Regions from separate parts of the Sebaldella termitidis ATCC 33386 genome, predicted to be linked through region 2. Evidence: riboswitches for the same ligand, from Rfam matches in the RefSeq annotation. Region 2 holds a riboswitch; the other holds the start of a gene.

Region 1 (5,520 bases), 1.7 Mb from region 2:
TAAACAGCTTAATTTTAAAAAATATATTTTTTTCTTTGTATTCTGTATTTTTTATTTCAATTTTTATAATAATTTTTCTAATCTGTTTCAATATTTCTGAATAAAACTTTTTTATCTGAAATTTTTACTGTATTACTCTGACTTTTCTCTGCATATTTATAAAGTATGACGGAAATAAAACAATTGGCAAGCTCGCCGCATAAAAACGAAAGAAATATACCTGTAATTCCAAACAATTCCGGCATTATAAGAAGCGACAGCTGAACGAAGCCTATACACCTTATAAATGAAAGAAAAACAGCCCATTTTTCATGTCTTATTATTTGAAAATATAAAATATTAATCAGCGAAATACCAATTGGGAAAAAGGCCAGAAAATAGTATCTCATCATATTCAAGGCCATATTTGTAACCTGCGTATTATTTCGTATAAAAATATCTGATAATGCTTTTCCGAAAATAAATACTGCTATATATACGATAACCGTCAGGCATAATGATGTCCTTACCGCCATTTTATAAACTTTTTGGATATTTTCTCTGTTGCCCTTCCCGTAATTAAAGCTCATAATCGGCTGTATTCCCTGCACAAGACCAATAAGTATCATATTAAATATTGAACATATATACATAACAATGCTGTAAGCTGATACTCCCAGAGCTCCGATACGTGACAGCAGAACAATATTAAAACTGAAAGCTACTGCTGCCTGGCTGAATTCCATCAAAAATGACGGACTTCCATTTATAAATATATATTTTATATCATCAATGTAGAATTTTACTTTTTCTATTTTCAATAACCGGTTTTTCTTTGTAAAATGTGTCATAAAAATAAATGTCGAAACCAACTGCCCTATTCCTGTAGCAATCGCAGCTCCGGAAACACCCATATCAAATACCATGATAAACAAATAGTCAAGTACTATATTGGTTACTGCTCCGATTAAAGTTCCTGTCATCTCACGCTTTGGAGCATCATCGTTCCGGATAAAAATGCTGAGTGCAAGTCCGGGCATATAAATAACTGCAAATAACGCTACCCATTTTATATAATCACGCACATAAGGAAGCAGCATGTCATCTGCCCCCAGAAGTCTGCTGACCTGTGTTGGAAATACCAGTATCAAAACATTAAGGATAACACTGATTCCGACTATCAGAATCATACTCTGCAAAAATATTCTGTTGGCATTTTTTATATCTCCCCTGCCTTTATTAATGGAAAATGCATTGGCACCGCCTATTGCCACAAGCATAGCAAGTGCAATATGAAGCATGATCAGAGGATAGGCAATATTTACAGCAGCAAGAGCATTTTCACCTACTCCCCGTCCCACGAAAATACCGTCGATAATACTATACATCGAAGTTACGACCATGCTGATAATTGCCGGAATAACAAACTTTATAAATTCCTTCGACATACTTCCGTTTTTTATTTTTGTAACAGTCATTATTACTCCTCCTTTATTTTTTTAGCAAATAACAGTTCAAAAATAAAAAGGATAAGCCAATAATCCTTTTCGCAATGAACTGTTCACTGCAAAGAAATATTCGCTTATCCAGCATAATTTAATATACCCTCCGCGTTATAGAAGGACTATACCACAGTATTTTTTCATTGTCAAGTTTTAAACATTCAGGACAGAAAAAGACAGAGCTGTATTCAAAAAAGATTTTATACATCTCTGCCTTGGCATCACATCAGTAATTATTTATCTGTTAAAAACAACGGGCGGTTTTCTCTCAGGCGGCTTTACAGTTCCTTTTATATAACCGCAGCTCAATGGTGCGACCAGCTCATAATTTTCCGGGATTTTGTATTTCTTTTTGAATTCCGGTGTATTAAAGTAATATTCTGCAAAACCTATCCAGCAGGTACCAATCCCTTTGCTGTATGCTGCAAGCATTATATTTCCCGCTGCCAGTGTACAGTCATATATATACCAGTGGGAATCTGTATTTCCATATACTACAATCAGAGTAGATGCATTATTAAAGATACTGTACTTTTCACTTTGAAGCCATGTTTCATATTGTGATAAATAAGGATATTTTTCAAGATTTTCCAAAAGATAGGCTTTTATATTTTTTGATAAATCTTCAATCTCCCGGGCATCCTGAATTACAACAAATCCCCACGGCTGATGATTCGAGCCTGTAGATGCCTTTGTTCCCAATGTCAGAAGCTCCATGACTGTTTCATAAGGAATTTGAGTTTCCTCATATGCTCTGATACTTCGTTTCGAATTAATACATTCTATTGTATCCATATTTCATTACTCTCCTCTCATTATCTATTATTTTCATTATCTATTTTACTCTTTTTTATATTTATTTACAATACTTAGTGTAAAACCGTCATACCCTTTACAATCCACAGTTTGCAGTCCTGCAGGTATTATATCAGGATTATTAACCGGATTTTTCACATACTGTCTCACACCCTGTACCTTAGGATCGGTACTTTGACTGTCGCTTAATTCTTAGCTGCATATAATATTAAAATACAATTATATAATAGCATATATAATCGAAATAATCATCAATAAAATATCCTTCAGCAGCTGATTCATGATCAGCCTGAATCTAATTTTTTTTGTAAATACTATTTGAGTTTTAAATAAATATATGTTATATTAAAAAAGGAGATGAAGCTCTCCGTAGTATAAAAACTAAAACTACAATTATAGATTGTTAATAGCTTCTGCAGTATTCTTTTATTGTGGAAGCTATTTTTTTATATCAGTGCTTCCAAATCGTTACTATTTTCTTAACCGCTGCAGCTGAAATATTTTTAACAAAAGAAATGAGGAATAAAAATGAAAAAAGAACTTGATTTAGTCATATATCTGATAAAATGGTTTACATTCTCTTTAATTATAGGGATACTTTCAGGAAGTGCATCGGCAGTTTTTCTGTTAATGCTTGAATGGGCAACTAAAACCAGAGAATATAATCCTTTTCTAATTTATTTTTTACCGGCCGGAGGCTTTATCGTCAGCTTAATTTATTACTTTTACGGCAAGGAAGTAAGTAAAGGAAATAATTTAATATTAGATGAAATAAACAGCCCCAAAAAAGTAATAAAGCTTCGAATGGCTCCCATGATCTTATTCGGAACTGTTATCACACATCTTTTCGGCGGTTCGGCTGGAAGAGAAGGAAGCGGAATACAAATAGGCTCTTCCATCGCTGACCAGTTAAGCCTTATTTTCAAATTTAACAAATCAGACAGAAGAATAATCCTCATTTCCGGAATGGCGGCAGGATTCGGCTCTGTTTTTGGGACACCCTTGGCAGGGGCGGTATTCGGTCTTGAGGCTGCTGTCTTGGGACGTTTAAAATATGAAGCCCTGATACCTGCTTTTCTCTCGGCAGTAATAGCCGACGTGGTTTCAAAAAACTGGTGGGGCATAGTACACCCGATATATAAAATAAATTTTTTCCCTGAAATAAATATAAAAAATATAATTTTTGCCTGTCTGGCAGGAGTTATTTTCGGCTTAACAGGAAAAATCTTTTCACTCGGGCTGAATTTTATAAAATCCCTTTTTTCAAAATATATAAAATTTTCACCTTACAGTGCAGTTATCGGCGGAATCATTATAGTATTTCTTACAAAATTATTAGGAACCTATGATTATAACGGTCTTGGACTGGAAATAATATCCAAAAGCTTCACCAGCCAGATATTTGCTGAAGTTTTCATTTTCAAAATACTATTTACGCTTATAACTCTGGGATCCGGTTATAAAGGCGGGGAGGTAACCTGCTTATTCTTCATAGGCTCTGCATTAGGCAATACACTGTCGCGGATAATAAGACTTCCTATGGATTTGATGGCAGGAATGGGACTGGTTTCTGTTTTTTCAGCTGCTGCAAATACTCCTCTTGCGTGTATTGTAATGGCGATGGAGCTGTTTGGCGATAAAATAGGAATTTATGCAGCAGTATCATGTGTTGTCGCATACTTATTTTCAGGACATACAGGTATATATGATTCGCAGAAAGTAGGCTGGTATAAGCACTTTAAGCTGGTAAGCGACAGAGGAAAAAAACTGGAGGATTTATAAAACATATAAATATTTATTGACATCCAAAGAGTTATGAGGTTATATTTTATAAAAGAAAGCAGGAAACATTAAAAATAAAATTATAAAGGAGGAGTCATATTGTTAAAAAGAGACGGGGTATTTTATCATATTCACTGCAAGGAAGGTGATGTAGGACGTTATGTGCTGCTGCCGGGAGATCCGTTCCGTACTGATAAAATCGCCGAATATCTTGATAATCCGGTACTTATAGCTCATAATCGCGAGCATAAGACATGGACAGGATTTTTGAACGGAGAAAAAGTATCAGTAACTTCTACCGGTATGGGGTGTCCCTCTGCAGCAATTGCCCTTGAGGAACTAATAGCATGCGGAGCAGATACTTTTATCAGAGTAGGAACTTCGGGACGGGTTTCTGAAAAATCACAGAATCCGGACTTAACAGGAGTTATTATTACAGCAGCAGTGCGTGATGAAGGAACTACACGCCAGTATATACCAATAGAATATCCTGCAGTAGCAGACCGTCATATAGTAGGGGCACTTGCAGATGCGGCTAAAAAGCTTAACCTTAATTTTGACGAAGGGATTACACACAGTAAAGATTCTTTCTACAGTCAGGTTTTTACAGATACTGTCCCTTCGAAAAATCGTATTCATGACAGAATCGAAGCCTGGAAAGCCGGTAACGTAATGTGCTCCGAAATGGAGTCAGCAGCACTGTTTGTTATTTCATCTATACGAAATGTAAGAGCCGGCGGCATTATGGCTTTTTCCGATATTGAAGATCAGGCATCCGCTGTAGATAAAGCTATACGTACTGCATGCGAAGGAATTAAATTATTAATTGAGAGGGATAAGTCATAATTTTAGTAGTTTCTTTCATTTTTTAAGCTTATCTCTGTAGAAAGATTATTCATTCTAAAAAATATTTTTCTAAAGATTAAGAATCTTAGTATGATATAGAAAATATAAAAAAAGCCTTCTATGATATTGCTGTTTTATCACAGAAGGCTTTTCTTATTTACAGTATTTTTGCCTTTATTTTTACTGCAGATCCTTATTTATTTTCATCAATTCCTTATAGACAGTATTTTTCCTATGACCGCCAAAAACTTTCATATCATCGGAAAATTTCAGCTGCTTAAACTTTTTTATCGTATTTTCTCTTTCCTTTTCATTACCTGTGGGATGTTTTGCACTGCCTACGAGTTCAGACATTATGGTATCCCCGCCAAACAGTACATTTTCCTCTTCAAAGTAAAATATACTCGAGCCGCAGGTATGCCCCGGCGTATGTATAATTTCAAATGTATATCCTCCGATTGTATATGTACCTTCTGTAAAAGTCAGAGGCTTTGTGTCCAGCATCAGGGAAAATCCGTTTATATCCGAACAGTTTAGTACAGGATCACGCAGAAAATTATAATCCAGTTCATGTATATATATTTTAGCGTTTGGA
Region 2 (5,520 bases):
GATTATACAGAGGAAGATCTGAAAATAATATCTGAAAATACTGCACAGATTCTGGGGCTTAATTATTATGAGCCGAGAAGGGTGAAAGCCAGATTAACAGCTGTTAATAAAAACAGTCCTTTTCTGCCTGAATGGTTTTTTGAACTTCATAATATGCCCGGAAAGAGAATGAATATATACAGAGGCTGGGAAATATATGAAAAAGGAATTTATGATTTATGTATGGATATAAAGGAAAACTACGGCAATATAGAATCATTTATTTCTGAAAACGGAATGGGAGTAGCAGATGAAGAGAGATTTCTCGGAGAAAACGGACAGATTATTGATGAATACAGAATAAATTATATAAAAGACCATCTGGCATATCTGTATAAAGCAGTAAATGAAGGATGCAATATAAAGGGATACCACCTGTGGACATTTATAGACTGCTGGTCATGGATAAATGCATATAAAAACAGATACGGGCTCGTTTCGCTGGATCTTGCTACACAAAAAAGAACAATAAAAAAGAGCGGGGAATTTTTTAAAAAGATGACGGAAGAAAACGGCTTTCTATATGATACTGATAAGTTAGTATAATAAAAATTCGGAGGGAAAATATGAAAAAAGATAAAAAAAGAATATCTGATTATTTCGGAATGGTAGCTGTAAAACTGGGCGGACAGATTCACCTGAGATCTCTCAGGGACGGCTTTGCATCTATTATGCCTTTTATGATTCTGGCAGGGTTTGTAATATTTATTAATTATGTTATTTTAGAACCGTCAGGATTTATGGGGAAAATAATAGATCCAAAAATTCTTACAAGGCTTCAGGAAATAGGAAGCTCGGTTTCAAACGGAACACTCGGCATAATAACAGTCATTGTTACTGCGTCTGTTTCATATCATCTAAGCCAGAACAGAAATTTTGATAATGTACTTGCATCAGTATTAGTAAGCTTGTCTACACTTTTTGTCGTAACTCCTTTTATGAGTACGTTTAAACCTGAAGGGCTGAATGAAAGCTTTGTTGTAAATGGTGTTATTCCTGTGAATTATACAAATGCTACTGGTATGTTCGTAGGAATTATAGTCGGTCTTTTTGCTACTGATATATTTATAAAGCTTTCGGCAAATAAAAAGCTTCAGATAAATATAGCGGGAGATATTCCGCCGGCAGTAATCAAATCATTTAATGTACTGATCCCTATTATGATAAATGTAATTATCTTTGCAATAATATCGTTTTTATTGAATCTTCTGTTTAAATTAGATTTTAATCAGCTGATTTCCATGCTTATAACAAAGCCTCTAAGCCATGTGACAACAAGTCTTTTCGGATTTTTATTTTTAATGTGTCTGGGAAATCTGTTTTTTGGATTCGGGATTCATCAGGCTGTTATATCCAATCCTCTGCTGGATCCGTTTCTGCTCCAGAATATGCAGGAAAATATGCTGGCATATGCGAATCATCAGCCCATACCTCATATAATTACTTCCGCATTTAAAGATGTTTTTGGTATAACAGGAGGTTCGGGCAATACAATAGCTCTTCTTATAGCGATTTTTATTTTTGGAAGAAGAAAAGATTATAAAGATGTTGCTAAAATGTCATTTATGCCAGGTTTATTCAATATAAACGAACCGGTGATTTTTGGACTGCCTATAGTTTTTAATCCGTTCCTTATTGTTCCGTTTGTAATAGCACCGGTATTTTCTCTGCTTACTGCTTATTTTGCCACTTCAGTGGGACTTATAAATCATGTAGTGGTACAGATTCCATGGACAACGCCTCCGGTTATTTCAGCGTTTCTTGCTACAGGAGGAGACTGGCGTGCAGCGGTGCTGCAGTTAGTGATTATTATAATTACTATATTTATATATCTTCCTTTCCTGAAAATGGACGAACGCATGTCAAAAATCAATAAGGATGATATTTCCTGAAGCAAAAGAGTAAAATTTTAAAATAAAAAGAGAATCTAAGCAATAAATCTGGTTTTTTCGGTGCCGGTCTGTATACTTTGTTTTTTAACAGGGAAACAGACCGGTTTTTATATGTATCATATTTGCTGTCATTGGACAAAATATGGTTTTATGTTGTATAATAAGTAAAAGTTTAAACGGATAAAACAGTATTTTGCAGAATATTATACAAAATATTTAATAAATTAAAGAGAGGAAAAGCGGATATGAAAAAAATATATTTTTTATTTGTATTTTTACTGTTTGTATCATGCGGCAGAAAAACAGGGACAGAAATGGTAGGAGATACAGCGGAGTTTATTGCGTATATTCCCGGGACAAGGCTTATCGCAGCTGGGGAGAGTCTGAATCCTGATTATATTTTTGAGGTAGGTTTAGATCAGAAAATATATCTTTTGGAAAATAAAAGCAATACTGTAATTGATAATCCGGAAGAAAAATACAGGGAAATTTTGACAGAAATAAGAGAAGAGCTTGCGGCAAACAGGAAAATAACAAGATGTAAAAAAGAAAAAAGTATGTGGATAGGTGAAATGGGACTGAGACTTACTGTAGAAGGAGCTATCAGCGGAAATAAAGGGCAGATACTTGCGTGTTATCATAAAGGAAATAAGACTCTCATAAATCCGAATTATCAGGTGAGAACAGACCTTCCTCTTGTGGAAGTGAGAATCGGGGAAAAGTATTATGAAATAGCTTCTTATACAGCTGTTCTCAGCTATAATAACAGAACTTTACAATAATTTATCTCTGAAAAAATATACGGTTATAGCGGAATATTTTCGGTATATCGTATTATTTCTTATTTTTCCAGGTTATTTATTACAAAGAAACCAGCTGAAACGGAGTAGTGATAAAATTGAAAAAGAAAGTGATGAATAAGAAAAAGACTAAACTGACAATATATATAGTACTCAGAGTAATTGTGGTGGCAACAATGATAAGGGAGATATTTCTACAGGACTGGCACAGTGTATTTATGTGTATACTGACTTTGATACTTTTTTTAATACCGAGTATAATAAAAAAAAGGCTGATGGTTCAGTTTCCTACATTATTGGAGAGTATAGTGGTATTGTTTATATTTTCGGCAGAGATACTCGGAGAGATACATAATTTTTACGGATTATTTCCGTACTGGGATACCATGCTTCACACTATAAACGGTTTTCTCTGTGCTGCAATAGGATTTTCACTTATAGATATTCTAAACAGGAGTGAAGAATTTTATATAAAAATGTCACCGATTTTTGTGGCTCTTGTAGCATTTTGTTTTTCTATGACAATTGGCGTGCTCTGGGAATTTTTTGAATTCTCGGCAGACCGGTATCTTAAAACTGATATGCAGAAAGACCGTATAGTACAGGTGATTTCCACTGTTGAGCTGGAGCCCGAAGGAAAGAATATACCTGTAGTAATCAGAAATATTAAATATACAGAGATATATTCGGGCAATGATGAAAATAACCTGACAAAAACAGTAATAAAAGGCGGATATCTGGATATAGGCATTATTGATACAATGAAAGATCTTATAGTAAATTTTATAGGGGCTGTTGTTTTTTCCATATTCGGGCTTCTTTATATAAAGAATCGTGATAAATATAAATTTGCAGCAAAGTTCATACCGATAATGTATAAGGAAAAGACATAGCTTCAAAATTTATTTGTATTTTAAATTCGGATATGATATATTAGAACAGTAAACTTAAGGAGATGAAGCTCTCCGCGGTGTATGCCGGAACCACATGTTTTTCATGTTAATAGCTTCTGCAGCGTTTTTTTGTTGTGGAAGCTATTTTTTATTTTTCTACGGGAGGCGGATAATACTATGGCACTTAGTATGGCATTTATAGTTTTGGCAGGATTACTGCTGAATTACATATTTACAAAATTAAAATTACCGGGTTTTTTGGGAATGATTATTCTCGGGGCAGCAGCAGGACCTTACGGCTTTAATATTCTTGATAAAAATCTTATTGAAATATCTGGAGAACTGCGAACAATTGCACTAATAATAATTTTATTAAGAGCAGGTCTTGGCATTAACAGAAATGAACTGAAAAAGGTCGGTCCGCTTGCAGTGAAATTCTCCTGTATTCCCGGACTTATAGAAGGATTTACCATTGCATTCTTATCAATGAAGCTGCTGGGATTTTCATTTGTGGAAGGCGGGATGCTGGGATTTATAATTGCTGCTGTATCACCGGCAGTAGTAGTGCCTTTTATGATATTTCTTTCAGAAAAAGGAATAGGAATGAAAAAAGGAATTTCTACGATTATACTGGCAGGAGCCTCAGCAGATGATGTTTTTGCAATAACATTATTTACTGTATTTCTGGGACTTTATGGAGGAAGCAGTGTAAACCCTGTTTTCCAGCTTTTGGGAATTCCTTTGTCCATAATTCTTGGGATAGCTGTGGGAATAGGTGCGGGACTGATACTGGTAAGAATTTTCAGGAAATTTCATATAAGGGATACTAAAAAAGTACTGATTATATTGTCTATTTCCATTTTTTTAAAGGGTATGGAGAATTTTCTTCATGATAAAGTAGAGATTGCTTCGCTTATTGGAGTAATGACAGTCGGAGTTGTTATATTGGAAAAACTTCCGGAAGCAGCAGAGCGTTTGTCAAAAAAATTCAATAAAATATGGGTTTTTGCCGAACTGCTGCTTTTTGTTCTGGTCGGAGCCCAGGTAAATATACATGTAGCTCTGAATGCCGGACTTACCGGTTTTTTGATAATTCTCGCAGGACTTGCAGGAAGAAGTGCAGGTGTTTATATTTCTACAATTGGAAGTAATCTGAATATAAAAGAAAGATTGTTCTGCATTCTGGCATATATCCCTAAAGCTACTGTACAGGCCGCTGTAGGCGGAATACCGCTTGCAGCGGGAGTGGCTTCCGGGGATCTGATACTTGCTATAGCAGTGCTGGCAATTATTATTACAGCACCTGCAGGAGCATTAGCCATGAGTCTGTCGTATAAAAAGCTTCTGGAGTAGCATAAGTTTCTTACTAAAAAAAACTGCCTTAAAACAAAATAAAGCTTTTGTATTTTAAGGCAGTTTTTATTTTTACAGAACATTTTTATTTAAAAAACATTCCATCTCATAGTCATCCATTATAAAGCCGTTTCCGATATCATTTGCACATTCGTTAAAGACTTCAAATCCCATTTTCTTATAAACAGCAATAGAATTTGCATTATACTTATTAACAGTAAGATGTACACGAAGCGGTTTTTCTGATAAAAAAGGCTCTAAAGCGTATTTAAGAAGCTGTTTGGCAATGCCCTTACCGCGGAATTCCTTTTTTATATAAAATTTACTCAGAAAAACTCCGTCATTTTCCGGGACAATGCAGCAATAACCGGCATACTCGCCGTTATATTCCGCAAAAAAATACAGGTATCCGTTTTCTGACTGTTCTTTTACAGTATTTTCAGACTGAAAATTTCTCAGCATATATTCAATTTGTTCTTTACTAATAATTGAAATATAACATTCATTCCAGATTTCATCAGCAAGTATCTCAATAATTTTATA

What was found. Region 2 has a riboswitch for fluoride ahead of STERM_RS15770 (cation:proton antiporter). Riboswitches for the same ligand answer to the same signal wherever they lie in the genome.
Region 1: another riboswitch for fluoride. It lies ahead of STERM_RS02675 (voltage-gated chloride channel family protein); the one in region 2 lies ahead of STERM_RS15770 (cation:proton antiporter).

What each region holds. Positions count from the first base shown of each region.
Region 1 covers NC_013517.1:591,525-597,044, reverse strand. Annotated here, with positions in the region: gene STERM_RS02685 (MATE family efflux transporter) at 78-1,457, opposite strand; gene STERM_RS02680 (nitroreductase family protein) at 1,719-2,276, opposite strand; fluoride riboswitch at 2,642-2,720, shown strand; gene STERM_RS02675 (voltage-gated chloride channel family protein) at 2,826-4,079, shown strand; gene STERM_RS02670 (nucleoside phosphorylase) at 4,179-4,925, shown strand; gene STERM_RS02665 (MBL fold metallo-hydrolase) at 5,106-5,520, opposite strand, start outside.
Region 2 covers NC_013517.1:3,348,553-3,354,072, reverse strand. Annotated here, with positions in the region: gene STERM_RS15790 (glycoside hydrolase family 1 protein) at 1-585, shown strand, start outside; gene STERM_RS15785 (PTS sugar transporter subunit IIC) at 606-1,931, shown strand; gene STERM_RS15780 (hypothetical protein) at 2,177-2,713, shown strand; gene STERM_RS15775 (DUF2238 domain-containing protein) at 2,845-3,624, shown strand; fluoride riboswitch at 3,674-3,750, shown strand; gene STERM_RS15770 (cation:proton antiporter) at 3,802-4,977, shown strand; gene STERM_RS15765 (GNAT family N-acetyltransferase) at 5,050-5,520, opposite strand, start outside.